Regions from separate parts of the Janthinobacterium sp. EB271-G4-7A genome, predicted to be linked through region 3. Evidence: predicted binding sites of a transcription regulator. Region 3 holds the regulator's gene; each other region holds the start of a gene.
What was found. Region 3 encodes HrcA, which represses chaperone genes, less so after heat shock. Its sites were predicted from a motif close to TTAGCACTCNNNNNNNNNGAGTGCTAA; they were not measured.

Region 1 (4,726 bases), on a different contig from region 3:
CTGAACGCGCGCATCCCTGTTTTTAGCCTGGGAGAAATGAAATGATTGCCGTGATTTTCGAAGTCTGGCCCGGCGCGGAAGGGCGCCAGCAGTATCTGGACCTGGCCGCCGCGCTGCGTCCCTTGCTCGATGAAGTGGACGGTTTCATTTCCATCGAGCGCTTCAGCAGCCTGAGCGAGCCAGGCAAATTGCTGTCGCTATCCTTCTTTCGCGACGAGGCGGCGCTGGCGCAATGGCGGCAGCTGGAAGCGCACCGCGCGGCGCAATCGGCAGGCAGGCAGGGTGTGTTTGACGACTACCGGCTGCGCATTGCCGCCGTCGTGCGCGATTACGGCATGCTGGACCGGCAGCAGGCGCCGGCCGACAGCCGGCGGCGCCACAGCGTTTAGCGGGGCAGTGCGCCCTGCGTGATTTTCACTTTGACCCGGTACGTGGGCTCGGCCGCATTCAGGGCGGGCGGCGTGGCCGGATCGACGTCGAGCAGGGTAAACGTCAGGTGGTTGACGGTGACGGAACTGGCGGCGCCGGGCATGGAGTCGGACAAGACGATGTCCGCGGCGCCTGCGCTGTTGAGCAAACTGAAACTGTAGCTGACGTAGCCTTTCCACACGCACACGGCGCCCTTGCGGCAGCGGCTGTCGTTGACACGTTCGAGTTTCAGGGTGTCGGTGGCCGTGATGGCCACCTGTTCGCCCGGCGAGAGCACGTGGGTGACGCTGCGCGGCGTGTTTTCCGCGTCGCCGGCGCTGCCGGCCGCGCCGCAGCCAGCCAGCACGGCCAGGCAGGCGAAGAACAGGGGAAGCAGCACGGTGCGGTAAGAGCGGGTCAGATAATGCATGTTTTTCCTTTCAGGTGGAGCGTCCCCGGCGTGCTTGTTCACGCGTGGGATGAAAATGATAGTAACAAAATGATATTTTTACGGCGCACTATTGGCGTGCTGCCGGTGAATTGATGCGCCAGCCACGCGGCGCGCCGATTACTGCGTAGAATGGCTGTTTTGAAAATCAGGAAACAACCATGAAAAAAACCGACCTGGCCAAAAGCGATGCCAAGAAACTGATGGGAAAGATGAATGTTCCCGGCGCCGGTGCATTCGGTAAGGAAGCGGTGGTCATCGACCGCCGCGAGCAGCGCAAGCGCGATCAGGCCCTGGGCCTGGTGCCATTCGCCGTCAAGCTGAACAGCGATCTGGTCTTGCAATTGCAGACCCTGGCCAAGGAACGCGGCGCGGATCTGAATGAATTGGTCGCCGAACTGATCACCAAGGGCTTGGCTGCAGCGTAAGGGCTGACAATGTTTATCTGTTGATAAATATCAAGTTATAAAACTAAAAGGCGCCTTGCGGCGCCTTTTGCATTGCGGCATTGCTTGCGATTACACGTAGGCGGCCAGGGCGCCCTTCATTTTTTTCAGCGCCGCCACTTCGATCTGGCGGATGCGTTCGGCCGATACGCCGAACTCTTCTGCCAGCGCGTGCAGGGTGGCGCCGGAGCCGTCGTCGTTGGCCAGCCAGCGCGCTTCGATGATGCGGCGCGAACGGGCGTCCAGCTTCGACAGTGCCGTTTCCAGGCCTTCCGATTGCAGACGCGTCACTTGTTCCGCTTCCAGTACCTTGGTCGGCTCGCTTTGCTCCGACGACAGATAGGCGATCGGCGAAAACTTGTCGTCTTCATCGTCGGTCGGCGATTCCAGTGCGATGTCGCGGCCGCTCAAGCGGGTTTCCATCTCGATCACTTCTTCGCGCTTCACGTCGAGCAGCTTGGCCAGCGCATCGATCTGCTTTGGCGTCATCGCGTCCAGGCCCGTCTTGTGGCTGCGCAGGTTGAAGAACAGCTTGCGCTGCGCCTTCGTCGTCGCGACCTTGACCAGGCGCCAGTTTTTCAGGATGTACTCGTGCATCTCGGCTTTCACCCAGTGCATGGCGTACGACACCAGGCGCACGCCCTGGTCCGGATCGAAACGCTTCACGGCTTTCATCAAGCCGATATTGCCTTCCTGAATCAGGTCGGCGTGCGGCAAGCCATAGCCCAGGTAGCCGCGGGCAATCGAGACCACCAGGCGTAGGTGCGACAGCACCAGTTCTTGCGCGGCGGCCAGGTCATTTTTTTCACGCAGGCGTGTCGCCAGCGAAATTTCTTCGTCATGGGTCAACATGGGCAGGCGGTTCACGGCCGAAATATAGGCGTCGATATTGCCCAGATTGCCAGTGAACCCGAGGCCCAGCGCATTACTTTTGGTCGGAACCAATGCGGACGTTGCGGACATCATAGTCATGTTTTCTCCCTCGTAGTCTTGCTTTGTTCCAGTTGGCCACGTCACGCGACGTGGCAGCTCGTATCTTCGTTTTTGCGTATTCGGTCTTGCACTTTGCAGATCGCGGCACCATCTTGATCTGGCGTCCATGGCGGTTCTGCTATTGGTATGTCCCTATATTAGCACTCTCTGCTTGAGAGTGCCAATCAGCACATTTAATCGACCTGATAGCCTAAATGCTATGGCGAATGAATGCTTGATATACATCTTTAAAAAGCGATCTGAACAGCGCCGCAGGCCGCTTTACGACAACATGGCCAGTCTACGGCCTCTGGCTGAAGCGAGCCTTAAGAATACTTGCTTAATATCAATATAGCAGCAATATGGGGATGGCGAGACGCATGGCGGCGCGGGAGCGCCGCCATGGAAAGGAAGGTCAGTTCAGGCGCGCCAGGTGGCGCTGCACGCAGAGGAAGGCGCCGATCAGACCCAGGCCGGCGCTGAGGGCCAGCAAGCCGGCCATCGGCAGCGGCGCCAGCGGCACCAGCTGGAATTCGGACGCATACAGGCGGGCAAACTCGGCAATCGCGGTATTCAGCGGCTGCAAGGCCAGCGCCACGGCGCCCAGGGCCAGCGCACCGGCGCACAGGCCCAGCAGGGCGCCCGTGTAATAGAAGGGGCGGTGGATGAAGGTATCGGTGGCGCCGATCAATTTCGAGATGCTGATTTCATCGCGCTGCTGCATCACCTGCAGGCGGATGGTATTGAAGACCACGGCGATCACGGCCACGCCCAGCGTGATCGCCAGCAGCAGCAGCACCAGGCGCAGCACGCCCAGCAGGGCCGCCAGGCGCTTGACCCAGGCCGAATCGACTTGCGCCGATTCCACGAATGGAAGCTGGCGCAACTGTTCCGCCACCGCATCGACATCCTGCGCTTCGCTGGCGCTGCTGAAGGCATCGAGTTTCAGCACATAGCTGTCGGGCAGGGGATTGTCGCCCAGGGTGCTGAGCACATCGGCCAGGCCGCTCTTGTTTTTCAGCGAGTCCAGCGCCTGTTCGCGCGGGATGAAGACGATCTTCGCCTTTTGCGGGCCCACGATCTTGCGCATGGCGCCCGCCAGGGCCACGGCTTGCTCGCGCGGCGTGTCGATCTTCAGGAAGACGCTGATTTCCGGGTCGACCGACATCTGTTCCGACATGGGGCGGACATTGTCGAGCATGGTCAAGCCGGCGAACGGCAGCGACAGGGCGATGGCGACGACGAGCACGTTCAATAGAAAGCCGCCCGGCGACTTGCGCAAGTGAATCAGCGCCGAACCGAGGGCGAAGCGGTGTTGACGGAACCAGCCTCTCATGCCTGCTCTCCCTGCGCGTCGTCCTGGTCGGGAGAGGGTGCAAAATCGGGATCGGGCGGGGCGAAGACGGGCGCCTGCGTGGCCTTGTCGATGGCGACCAGCTGGCCGTTTTTCAGGTGGATCACGCGGGCGGCGGCGTCGAGCATCTGTTCGTCATGGCTGGAAATGAGGCAGGTCACGCCCACGGAGTGGAATGCTTTCAGGGCGTCGAGCACCTTGTTGGCGCTGGCGCGGTCCAGGTTGGCCGTCGGTTCGTCGGCCAGGATGATCTGCGGCCGGTTGACGATGGCGCGCGCGATCGATACGCGCTGCTGTTCCCCGCCCGACAGCGACAGCGGTCGCGCCATGGCGCGGTCCAGCAGTCCCACCTTGTCGAGCGCGGCGCGCGCGCGCTGTTCGGCGGCCGCCTTGTGGGCGCCGACGACGAGCAGCGGCAGCATGACGTTGGCCAGGATGGAGCGGTCGTTGAGCAATTTTTGCTGCTGAAAGATCAGACCCATGTTACGGCGCAAAAACGGCACGCCGGCCGGCTTGATCTTCGCCATGTCCTGGCCATTGACGATCAGCTTGCCCGACGTGGGGCGTTCCATGGCGGCGATCATTTTCAGCAAGGTGGATTTGCCGGCGCCGGACGGGCCAGCCAGGAACACCAGCTCGCCCTTGGCAATACTGAGCGAAATGTCGCTGAGCGCCACGGCATCGGGGGAGTATTGCTTGGAGACGTGCTGAAATTCAATCATGTATGGGCTTATCCGAGCAGCGCTTCGACAAATTCGGCAGCCACGAAAGGCTGCAAGTCTTCAATTTTCTCACCGATGCCGATGAAATACACGGGCACGGGGCGTACGCGGGCAATTGCCGCCAGCACGCCGCCCTTGGCGGTGCCGTCCAGCTTGGTGATCACCAGGCCGCTCAACTGCAGGGCATCGTCGAAGGCCTTCACTTGCGTGAGGGCGTTCTGGCCCGTGTTGCCGTCGATGACGAGCAAGGTTTCATGCGGTGCGCCATCCATGCCCTTGCCGATCACGCGCTTGATTTTCTTCAATTCTTCCATCAGGTGCAACTGCGTCGGCAAGCGGCCTGCCGTGTCGACCATGACCACGTCGATGCCGCGCG
Region 2 (4,726 bases), 740 kb from region 3:
CCGCCGGGAGGCGCTGGCAGCTTTTGGTCTGCCAGCCCCGTCCCTGCGTATGCGGCCAGTCGCGCCGTCGCCTGCGCGACTGGCCGACGGACATTACATCATGCCGTCCATGCCGCCCATGCCGCCCATGCCACCCATGCCGCCGCCCATGCCGCCGCCTGCTTTGTCGTCAGCGATTTCGCAGACCATGCAGTCGGTCGTCAGCATCAGCGAAGCGATCGAAGCGGCGTTTTGCAGCGCCGAACGGGTCACTTTGGCTGGGTCCAGGACGCCCATTTCCACCATGTCGCCATACGTGCCGTTGGCAGCGTTGTAGCCGTAGTTGCCCGAGCCAGCCAGTACGGCTGCCACGACGACCGAAGCTTCTTCGCCAGCGTTTTGCACGATCATGCGCAGTGGCTCTTCCATTGCGCGCAGGACGATCTTGATACCAGCGTCTTGATCAGGATTGTCGCCCTTGACCGTGATGTTGGCGCGTGCGCGCAGCAGGGCTACGCCGCCGCCTGGCACGATGCCTTCTTCCACGGCAGCGCGGGTCGCGTGCAGTGCATCTTCAACGCGGGCTTTTTTCTCTTTCATTTCGACTTCGGTGGCTGCGCCAACCTTGATCACGGCAACGCCGCCAGCCAGTTTGGCGACGCGCTCTTGCAGTTTTTCACGGTCGTAGTCCGAGGTCGCTTCTTCGATCTGTACGCGCACTTGTTTCACGCGTGCTTCGATCGAAGCTGCTTCGCCGGCGCCATCGATAACGATGGTGTTTTCCTTGCCCACTTCGATGCGTTTCGCTTGGCCCAGTTCGGCCAGGGTCACTTTTTCCAGGGTCAGGCCGACTTCTTCAGCGATCACTTGGCCGCCGGTCAGGACAGCGATGTCTTCCAGCATGGCTTTACGGCGGTCGCCGAAGCCAGGTGCTTTCACTGCGCAAGTTTTCAGGATGCCGCGGATGTTGTTCACAACCAGGGTGGCCAGCGCTTCGCCTTCGATGTCTTCTGCGATGATCAGCAGTGGACGGCCAGCTTTTGCGACTTGTTCCAGTACCGGCAGCAGGTCGCGGATGTTCGAGATTTTCTTGTCGCACAGCAGGACGAATGGGCTGTCCAGCACGGCAACTTGTTTCTCCGGGTTGTTGATGAAGTATGGCGACAGGTAGCCGCGGTCGAACTGCATGCCTTCAACGATGTCCAGCTCGTCGTTCAGCGACTTGCCGTCTTCAACGGTGATGACGCCTTCCTTGCCGACTTTTTCCATCGCTTCAGCGATACGCTCGCCGATCGAGTAGTCCGAGTTTGCCGAGATCGCGCCAACCTGGGCGATTTCCTTGGTCGTGGTGCAAGGACGGGCGATTTTCGCCAGTTCTTCGACGGTGGCAGCAACTGCCTTGTCGATACCGCGCTTCAGGTCCATCGGGTTCATGCCGGCGGCAACGAACTTCATGCCTTCGCGCACGATGGCTTGTGCCAGCACGGTTGCGGTGGTGGTGCCGTCGCCGGCGTTGTCGCTGGTGCGGGAAGCAACTTCCTTGACCATTTGCGCGCCCATGTTCATGAGCTTGTCTTTGAGTTCAACTTCTTTCGCTACCGAGACACCATCCTTGGTGACGGTAGGGGCGCCGAACGAGCGCTCCAGGACCACGTTGCGGCCTTTCGGGCCCAGCGTTACTTTGACTGCGTTGGCGAGGATGTTGACGCCTTCGACCATCTTGGCGCGCGCTGCGTCGCCGAATACTACTTCTTTAGCTGCCATGTTCAATTCTCCTGAGTTTCGGGATGTATCTGTCTACAACGTGGAAACAATTACTTGACGACGATCGCCATGATGTCTTCTTCGCGCATGACCAGCAGCTCATCGCCGTCAACTTTGACGGTTTGGCCGGCGTACTTGCCGAACAGGACGCGGTCGCCCACTTTGACATCCAGAGGACGCACTTTGCCGTCGTCGAGAATCTTGCCATTGCCTACGGCAAGGACTTCGCCTTGATCCGGTTTTTCAGCAGCTGCATCAGGAATGATGAGGCCGGACGCAGTCTTGGTTTCCTGGTCGAGGCGTTTGACGATGACGCGATCGTTCAATGGGCGCAGATTCATACAAAACTCCTTAAAGTTCAATGGATAGGTGTTGCTAAATGAATACATGCCTGGCACAGCGCCAGGCCTGCTTTCAGTGACCGCCGTTGAAAGCAGCCCGCAACGGTCAAGCAAACCCCATGTCATCCTGTCCTTGCCTGTATCCGGCAGTGGTGCATCGCGGCGTCGCCCGCCGCGTAGCGTTCCCTGCAGTGGCCTGGCAAGCACCATCATTTCCTGAGGATTGCTACGAAAGAGTTTGTTAGCACTCTCTACTAACGAGTGCTAATTATAGGGACGCTAAGGGTCAACTTCAAGGGCTTATTCAAGGGGAACATATAGATAGATGCTGAGCAGAGCCTGCATCTACACAGGGTTTGCGCCAGCACAAGCCTCGTTCCCGGGCGTCAGCAACAGGCGCGACTCTAGCATGCCGTTCGGAGGGGGGGCGTTCCTGTACGCATAGGAAACAGAGTTTGACTATGAAATTTGATAAGATGATTGCAATTGCATATCAATATCACCACTCGCACCAGAAAGCACGCCATGCCATTCCCGATTTCCCATCCCGCCCTGCGCCTGTTGGGCGCTACTCTCGTCGGTCTCGCCTGCCTGGGCAATGCCGCGGCACAAACGCCCACCATCGTCGACGAGATCACTGTGGCGGCCCTGACGCCGCTGGAAAAGGAAATGTTGCTCAATGACTTGTTCAACGATTTGAACAAGGATGACGACGACCAGGAAGCCCATGTGTGGGACAACGGCGGCGACAGCGGCGTGCTGGTGAAAGTCACATATAACTTCAGCAACTCCGGCATGACGGAACACAGCTTGAAGGCGCACGTGTGCCGCGACCTGAAATTCGTCGTCACCGCGGGCGACAAGTCGCAGGACCTGAGCCGCCGCACCTGTTCGCAGAACAGCGGACGCTGGGATGTGCAGGGCAAGGACCCGGCGCCCGTCGTGTATCCGCCATTCCTGTCCGACGTCACCATCGCCAAGCTGAATGCGAAGGAACAGAAAGCGCTGCTGACGGCCGCCGTGCGCACCTTGAAAGATGAAGAGGATGGCAAGACGCGCCAGTGGAGCAACAAGGGCCTGGGCAATGCGGTGCCGCTGGCAGTGCGCCTGACGCCCTCGGGGACGGACGCCAAGCCTGGCAGCTACCACCGTACTTGCCGCGACTTGACGATGGTGCTTGACGGCAAGGGCGGACAACAGACGCTGACGCGCCGCTCTTGCGAAAACCGCTATGGCGGACTCGATATCGAACCCGATTACGTCGACGAGTAAAACGCTGCCATCGCGGCGCCGGCGGATGCGCGCACTTGGCGAAAAGCGCCGGAAAAAGCGTGTATTGTCCGCCAACTGCCCTGCATTGATGTAAATATGTGTGACAGCGGCGTGATTCGATTGACGCCCATGGAGCGTCCGCCCTATAGTGGCGGGATGATTTCCGAATTCAACGAATTATCCGACAAAATAGGCCTGCTGGCCGAAATGACCCATGCGCTGCGCCGTGAAAACGCGCAACTGCGCAAGGACAATGCCGCGCTGGCCGCCGACAACGCCCTGTATGTGCAGCGCATGCGCGAGGCGCAGGAGCGGGTGGAAGCGTTGCTGGAAAAAATTCCCGAACTGGTGCAAGCCGGCCTGGAGCAAGCCGCTTCGGAAGCGGGCGCCTATAGTGGCGAGAACGAGAAGGAAGCGTAATGCCGCGTGTCGATGTCAATATCATGGGCCAGTCCTACAGCATGGTGTGCCGCGACGGCGAAGAGCGCGCGCTGCGCGAAGCGGCGATCTATCTCGATAGCAAAATGAAAGCCATCCGCGACGCGGGCAAGGTCAAGGGCAACGACCGCATCGCCGTGCTGGCCGCCCTGGGCGTGGCCGCGGAATTCCTCTCCGTGAAGTCGCCGCAAGGTCCGCTGTCGGAATTGACGATACTGGAAGTGAAGCAGAAAATCTCGGCCATGCACACGGTGTTGGATAGTGCATTGACGCCCCAGGAAAACCTTTTTTAAACACTGAACCAAACCTACTGCGTGTCGCGCCTTGCGGCCTGCGATGCTCGCTGTGCTCAAGCACAGCTGCGCTTCTTGGCCACAATTCATCGCCGCTCGCTACGGTTTTGTTCAGTGTTATTAATTGGATTTTAAGCGGACACAGTACGATTTGTCTTTGCGATGCGCGAGCAAAGGAGTAAACTTGGGTCTACCCTGCGGTGTTCGCGATTGCCATATATTCCTTGAACCATTTATGCGCATCGGTTGCGAATTTTGTTTGATGGGAGTGAGCGTCGCTCGTTCGACGAACCCGAAATTGAACTAACGTGACCACCTTGAACCGTTTGGTTCGGGATGCCGGCATAGCGGCACAGGCGGGGCCCAATTTGCAGTACCAAGAAAACGGTTGCAGCATCGATGCGCAACCGTTTTTTTACGCCTGTTGCTTTTGATAGGGAGTGAATATGAAACAATATTGGCTGATGAAATCCGAACCCGATGAAGTGAGCATCGACGACCTCATGGCGGCGCCCAAACACACCATGCCGTGGTTTGGCGTGCGCAACTACCAGGCGCGCAACTTCATGCGCGATGGCATGCAACCGGGCGATGGCGTGCTGTTCTATCACTCGAGCTGCCCGCAGCCGGGCGTGGCGG
Region 3 (4,726 bases):
TTTCATACATTCTCCAAAACGAATTAGGTTGGGTAGCGCAACGCGGACGCTGGCGCCGCATTGGAATGGCGCCTATTTTAGTCTATCTGGCAAGCTGAATGATCTTGCCTTGTATCACCCTGTAACAATTTTTCGCCGGGAAGCGCTGGCCCGGCCCCATTTCATGGAGGCGCAGCCATGCCGGCGGCGGCGATCAATGCGACAATAGAGGCAGGCTGCGCACTGTGGCGTGGCATCCACCGTGAATCTCATGTCCCTTGCCCCTGTAAAACCTGCCGTGCCGCCCAAGGCCATCCTGTTCGACCTCGACGATACCTTGTGGCCCATCGCGCCCGTGATTGCCGCTGCGGAAACCCTGCTGCACGACTGGCTGGCCACGCATGCGCCCAAGGTGGCGCAGCAGTTTTCCATCGAGGTGTTGCGCCAGCACCGCCTGGCCATGCTCCATGAACAACCGCATTTCCATGGCAACCTGATCGAGTTGCGCCGCGCGGGCTTGCTGGCCGCCTTCGAGGCGGCCGGCGAGGATCCTGTTCTGGTCGATGGCGCCATCGCGCAGTTCCTGGCTGCGCGCCATCGCGTCCAGCCGTATGACGACGTCTTGCCTGGCCTTGCCTGGATGGGCCAGCGCATGCTGGTCGGCTCGATTTCGAATGGCAATGCGGACCTTGAAGTTATCGGCCTGGCACAGCATTTTAAAGTCTCCATCGCCGCCAGCGATTTCGGTGTGGCCAAGCCTGACGCGAGCATCTTCCTGGCCGCTTGCGCCGCGCTGGGCGTGGCGCCGCATGAGGCCGTGTATGTCGGCGACGACTTGTATTTCGACGTCACGGGAGCGCAAGGGGCGGGCATGCGCGCCGTGTGGATGAACCGCAAGGGCAGCGACGCGCATCTGGCCGCCGGCGTGCAGCCCGACGCCATCTGCGCCAACTTCGATGAATTGCTGCTGTGGCTGCAGGGGCAACTGGAAGATTGATCGCCGCCGGGCGGGCGAACGTGCATAATAGGCGCTGTTGATGCACGTTCGGCCGCTTTCGTTGCCGCTTGCTTAACAACATACTTGCTTAAATAAAACACCATGCAACTCGATACACGTGCCCAAACACTGCTGAAAGCCCTGGTCGAGCGATATATCGCCGACGGCCTGCCGGTCGGTTCGCGCGCCTTGTCGAAAATTTCCGGCCTGGACCTGTCGCCGGCCACGATCCGCAACATCATGGCCGACCTGGAAGAGCTCGGTTATGTGTCCAGCCCTCACACCTCGGCCGGACGCATCCCCACGCCGCGCGGCTACCGCATCTTTGTCGATACCTTGCTGACCGTCCGGCACCTGGACGAGCATCTGGTGGAGTCGCGCATGCGCCTGCAGACGCCGCAACCGCAAAAAACCATCGCCAACGCGGCGCAGATGCTGTCGTCGCTGTCGCAGTTTGCCGGCGTCGTGCTCACTCCGCGCCGCGAATCCGTATTCCAGCAAATCGAATTCCTGCGCCTGTCCGAAAAACGCATCCTGCTCGTCATCGTCGCTCCCGGCGGCGACGTGCAGAACCGTTTATTGCTGACGGAGGCCGACTATACGCCGGCGCAACTGGTGCAATCGGCCAATTACATCAACCAGAATTATGGCGGCCTGTCATTCGATGCCGTGCGCGTGCGCCTGCAGGGCGAGTTGCGCCAGTTGCGCGACGATATGGGCAGCCTGATGCAGGCGGCCGTGGAAGCGGGCAGCGAAGCGATGACCGACCATAGCGATGACATGGTGATTTCCGGCGAGCGCAACTTGCTCAGCGTGAGCGATCTGTCATCGAATATGCATTCGCTGCGCCAGATGTTCGACATGTTCGAGCAAAAAACGGGATTGATGCAGCTGCTCGACGTATCGAGCAAGGCGACGGGCGTGCAGATATTCATCGGCGGCGAATCGAACCTGGTGCCGATGGATGAGATGAGCGTGGTGACGGCGCCGTATGAAGTCAACGGCAAGATCGTGGGCACGCTGGGAGTGATCGGACCGACGCGCATGGCCTACGAGCGCGTCATCCCGATTGTCGATATCACGGCCAAGTTGCTGTCAAGCGCGCTCAGCCATCATTGATCGTACTGCCTGGCGCGCCAGCCGCCCCGTGGGAGCGGCCAGCTGTGGTCAGGCGGTTTTGTGCGGGCAAGCCGTCTTGATGCAGTTGCCATAGATGGCCAAGGCGTGTTCGGCGATCTTGAAGCCGCGCTCTTCGGCTACCTTTTGCTGGCGCACTTCGATGTCTTCGTCGAAGAATTCTTCGACCCGGCCACAGTCGAGGCACACCAGGTGGTCGTGGTGGGAACCTTCGTTGAGTTCGAAAATCGCCTTGCCGGTTTCAAAATGGTTGCGGTTGAGCAAGCCTGCCTGTTCGAATTGCGTCAGGACGCGGTAGACAGTTGCCAAGCCGACATCCATATTGTCGGCCAGCAGAATCTTGTAGACGTCTTCCGCGGTCAGGTGGCGTACCGGGCTACTCTGGAAGATATCGAGTATCTTCAGCCGTGGCAGGGTGGCTTTCAGGCCGCTTGCCTTGAGATCACTAGGATTGTTACTCATGTTTGTTGCTCGTATGTGGGTCAGGTGCTTTATCATATAGCGTTTTGTCGGGGAGTGCCAAAATATGCATTTTTTGGCGGGCCGGTCACTCCTGGCGTTTTGTTCATCCAATTGAGGTCATTTATGCGCGTAACACCGGCTGTATTGCCATCTCTCTGGCACCGTATTTCATTTCGAGCACCAGTCTTGGCAGGCATGGTCTGTGTCGCGCTGGCCATGTCCGGCTGCGCCAGCCGTGGCATCCTTGGCGAAAAGCCGGCGGCTGCTCAAAAAGAAGGCAAGGAACTGGTCCCCGAACAGGGCGCACAAACTACCACCATTACGCCACTGCAAAAATTCATGTGGTTTTTCTCGCCCTACCGTCCTGACATTCAACAAGGCAACTTTGTCTCCGAAGAGATGCTGGCCCAGTTGAAAGTGGGCATGACGCGCGACCAGGTACGTTTCGTCCTCGGCACCTCGCTGCTGACCGATATCTTCCATGCCGACCGCTGGGATTATCCATTCCGCCTGGCCCGGGGCAGTGGCGAAACCACCAGCAGCCGCGTGGTCGTGTACTTCGGCAAGGATGGCAAGGTTGAACGTTTCGAAGGCGGCAACTTGCCGACGGAGAAAGAATACATCGACCGTATTGCCGGACCGTCGCCGTTCGCCAAGGTCGCCAAGGCCGACGTGCCTGCCGCCGCCGTGCCATCGCCCGTGGCGCCAAGCGCCGTGCCTGTGCCGGCCGATGCCGCGCCCGCCATTCCCGTGAGTAAGCCGGAAGTGACGCCTGCACCTGCCGCCGAGCCTGCACCTGCACCTGCTGCCGAACCCACCAAATAAGTTGCTGTAAGAGAATAAAATGACTGAACTGAAAATTGCCATCGCTGGCGCCAGCGGCCGCATGGGCCATATCCTGATCGAAGCGGTCAGCAATGCGCCCGACGCCGTGCTGGCCGGCGCCCTCGACCGCGCCGGCTCGCCTTCCGTCGGCCAGGATGCCGCCGCCTTTCTCGGCAAGCCTGCCGGCGTGCTGATCGCATCCGATCTGGCCACCGGCCTGGCCGGCGCCGATTACCTGATCGACTTCACGCGTCCCGAAGGCACTTTGCAGCACCTGGCGTATTGCGCCGAGCACGGCATCAAGATGATCATCGGCACCACCGGTTTCGATGACGCGGGCAAGGCCGCCATTGCCGCTGCCGCCGAAAAGACGGCCATCATGTTCGCGCCGAACATGAGCGTGGGCGTGAATGTCACCATGAAGCTGCTGGAACTAGCCGCAAAAAGCCTGTCCGAAGGCTACGATATCGAAATCATCGAAGCGCATCACCGCTTCAAGGTCGACGCGCCGTCGGGCACGGCCCTGCAAATGGGTGAAGTGGTGGCCGGCGCCCTGGGCCGCGACCTGAAGGAATGCGCCGTGTACGGCCGCGAAGGCGTGACGGGCGAACGCGACCCGTCGACCATCGGCTTTGCCACCATCCGCGGCGGCGATATCGTCGGCGATCATACGGTGCTGTTTGCCGGCATCGGCGAGCGCATCGAGATCAGCCACAAGTCGAGCAGCCGCGTCACCTACGCCCACGGCGCCTTGCGCGCCGCGCGTTTCCTGGCTGACAAGCCGACCGGCCTGTTCGACATGCAGGATGTGCTGTCGCTGAAGAACTGAGGAAGACCATGGCCACTGCAATACTGAACGGCAAAGAGATTACCGACGCAGCGAGCTTTCACGCGCAATGCGTGCAAGCCTTCGGTTTCCCCGAGTTCTACGGCAACAGCATGGACGCCTGGGTTGATTGCCTCAGCTATCTGCGCGATGACGAAAACATGACGCAGTTCCGTTTGAAACCGAACGAAGTGCTCGACATTGTTGTGCAGGATGCGGAAGCAATGAAGGCGCAAGTGCCGGACTTGCTGGAAGAAATCACGTTCTGTATCGCCGGCATCAATGAGCGCTATGACGATTATGGCGAGAAGCCGGCGTTGAAGCTGGTATTGAAGTAGGTCGGATTAGCGCGCAAGCGCGTAATCCGACATACCCAACATTTACACGACCTTGCGTTCGCGCAAGCGGTCAATCTGGCCGCCATCGAGGCCCAGCCACTGCTGCAGCACCTCGCCCGTATGCTGCCCCAGCAATGGCGGCGGCAAGCGGTATTGCACCGG

Region 1: the regulator HrcA is predicted to act here: its motif matches at 2,433-2,459, upstream of rpoH (RNA polymerase sigma factor RpoH).
Region 2: the regulator HrcA is predicted to act here: its motif matches at 2,326-2,352, upstream of groES (co-chaperone GroES).

What each region holds. Positions count from the first base shown of each region.
Region 1 covers NZ_JACYMI010000006.1:198,733-203,458, forward strand. The annotation lists gene IGS58_RS27225 (cytochrome P450) at 1-45, shown strand, start outside; gene IGS58_RS27230 (antibiotic biosynthesis monooxygenase family protein) at 42-389, shown strand; gene IGS58_RS27235 (hypothetical protein) at 386-838, opposite strand; gene IGS58_RS27240 (hypothetical protein) at 1,018-1,284, shown strand; gene rpoH (RNA polymerase sigma factor RpoH) at 1,375-2,268, opposite strand; gene ftsX (permease-like cell division protein FtsX) at 2,690-3,610, opposite strand; gene IGS58_RS27255 (cell division ATP-binding protein FtsE) at 3,607-4,350, opposite strand; gene ftsY (signal recognition particle-docking protein FtsY) at 4,359-4,726, opposite strand, start outside.
Region 2 covers NZ_JACYMI010000001.1:872,541-877,266, forward strand. The annotation lists gene groL (chaperonin GroEL) at 94-1,743, opposite strand; gene groES (co-chaperone GroES) at 1,794-2,084, opposite strand; gene IGS58_RS04020 (hypothetical protein) at 2,610-3,356, shown strand; gene IGS58_RS04025 (DUF904 domain-containing protein) at 3,486-3,776, shown strand; gene IGS58_RS04030 (cell division protein ZapA) at 3,776-4,087, shown strand; RNA gene ssrS (6S RNA) at 4,277-4,454, shown strand; gene IGS58_RS04040 (EVE domain-containing protein) at 4,534-4,726, shown strand, end outside.
Region 3 covers NZ_JACYMI010000001.1:131,971-136,696, forward strand. The annotation lists gene IGS58_RS00570 (hypothetical protein) at 1-6, opposite strand, end outside; gene IGS58_RS00575 (HAD family hydrolase) at 251-976, shown strand; gene hrcA (heat-inducible transcriptional repressor HrcA) at 1,079-2,095, shown strand; gene fur (ferric iron uptake transcriptional regulator) at 2,144-2,575, opposite strand; gene IGS58_RS00590 (outer membrane protein assembly factor BamE) at 2,771-3,400, shown strand; gene dapB (4-hydroxy-tetrahydrodipicolinate reductase) at 3,420-4,229, shown strand; gene IGS58_RS00600 (barstar family protein) at 4,238-4,564, shown strand; gene IGS58_RS00605 (CaiB/BaiF CoA transferase family protein) at 4,607-4,726, opposite strand, start outside.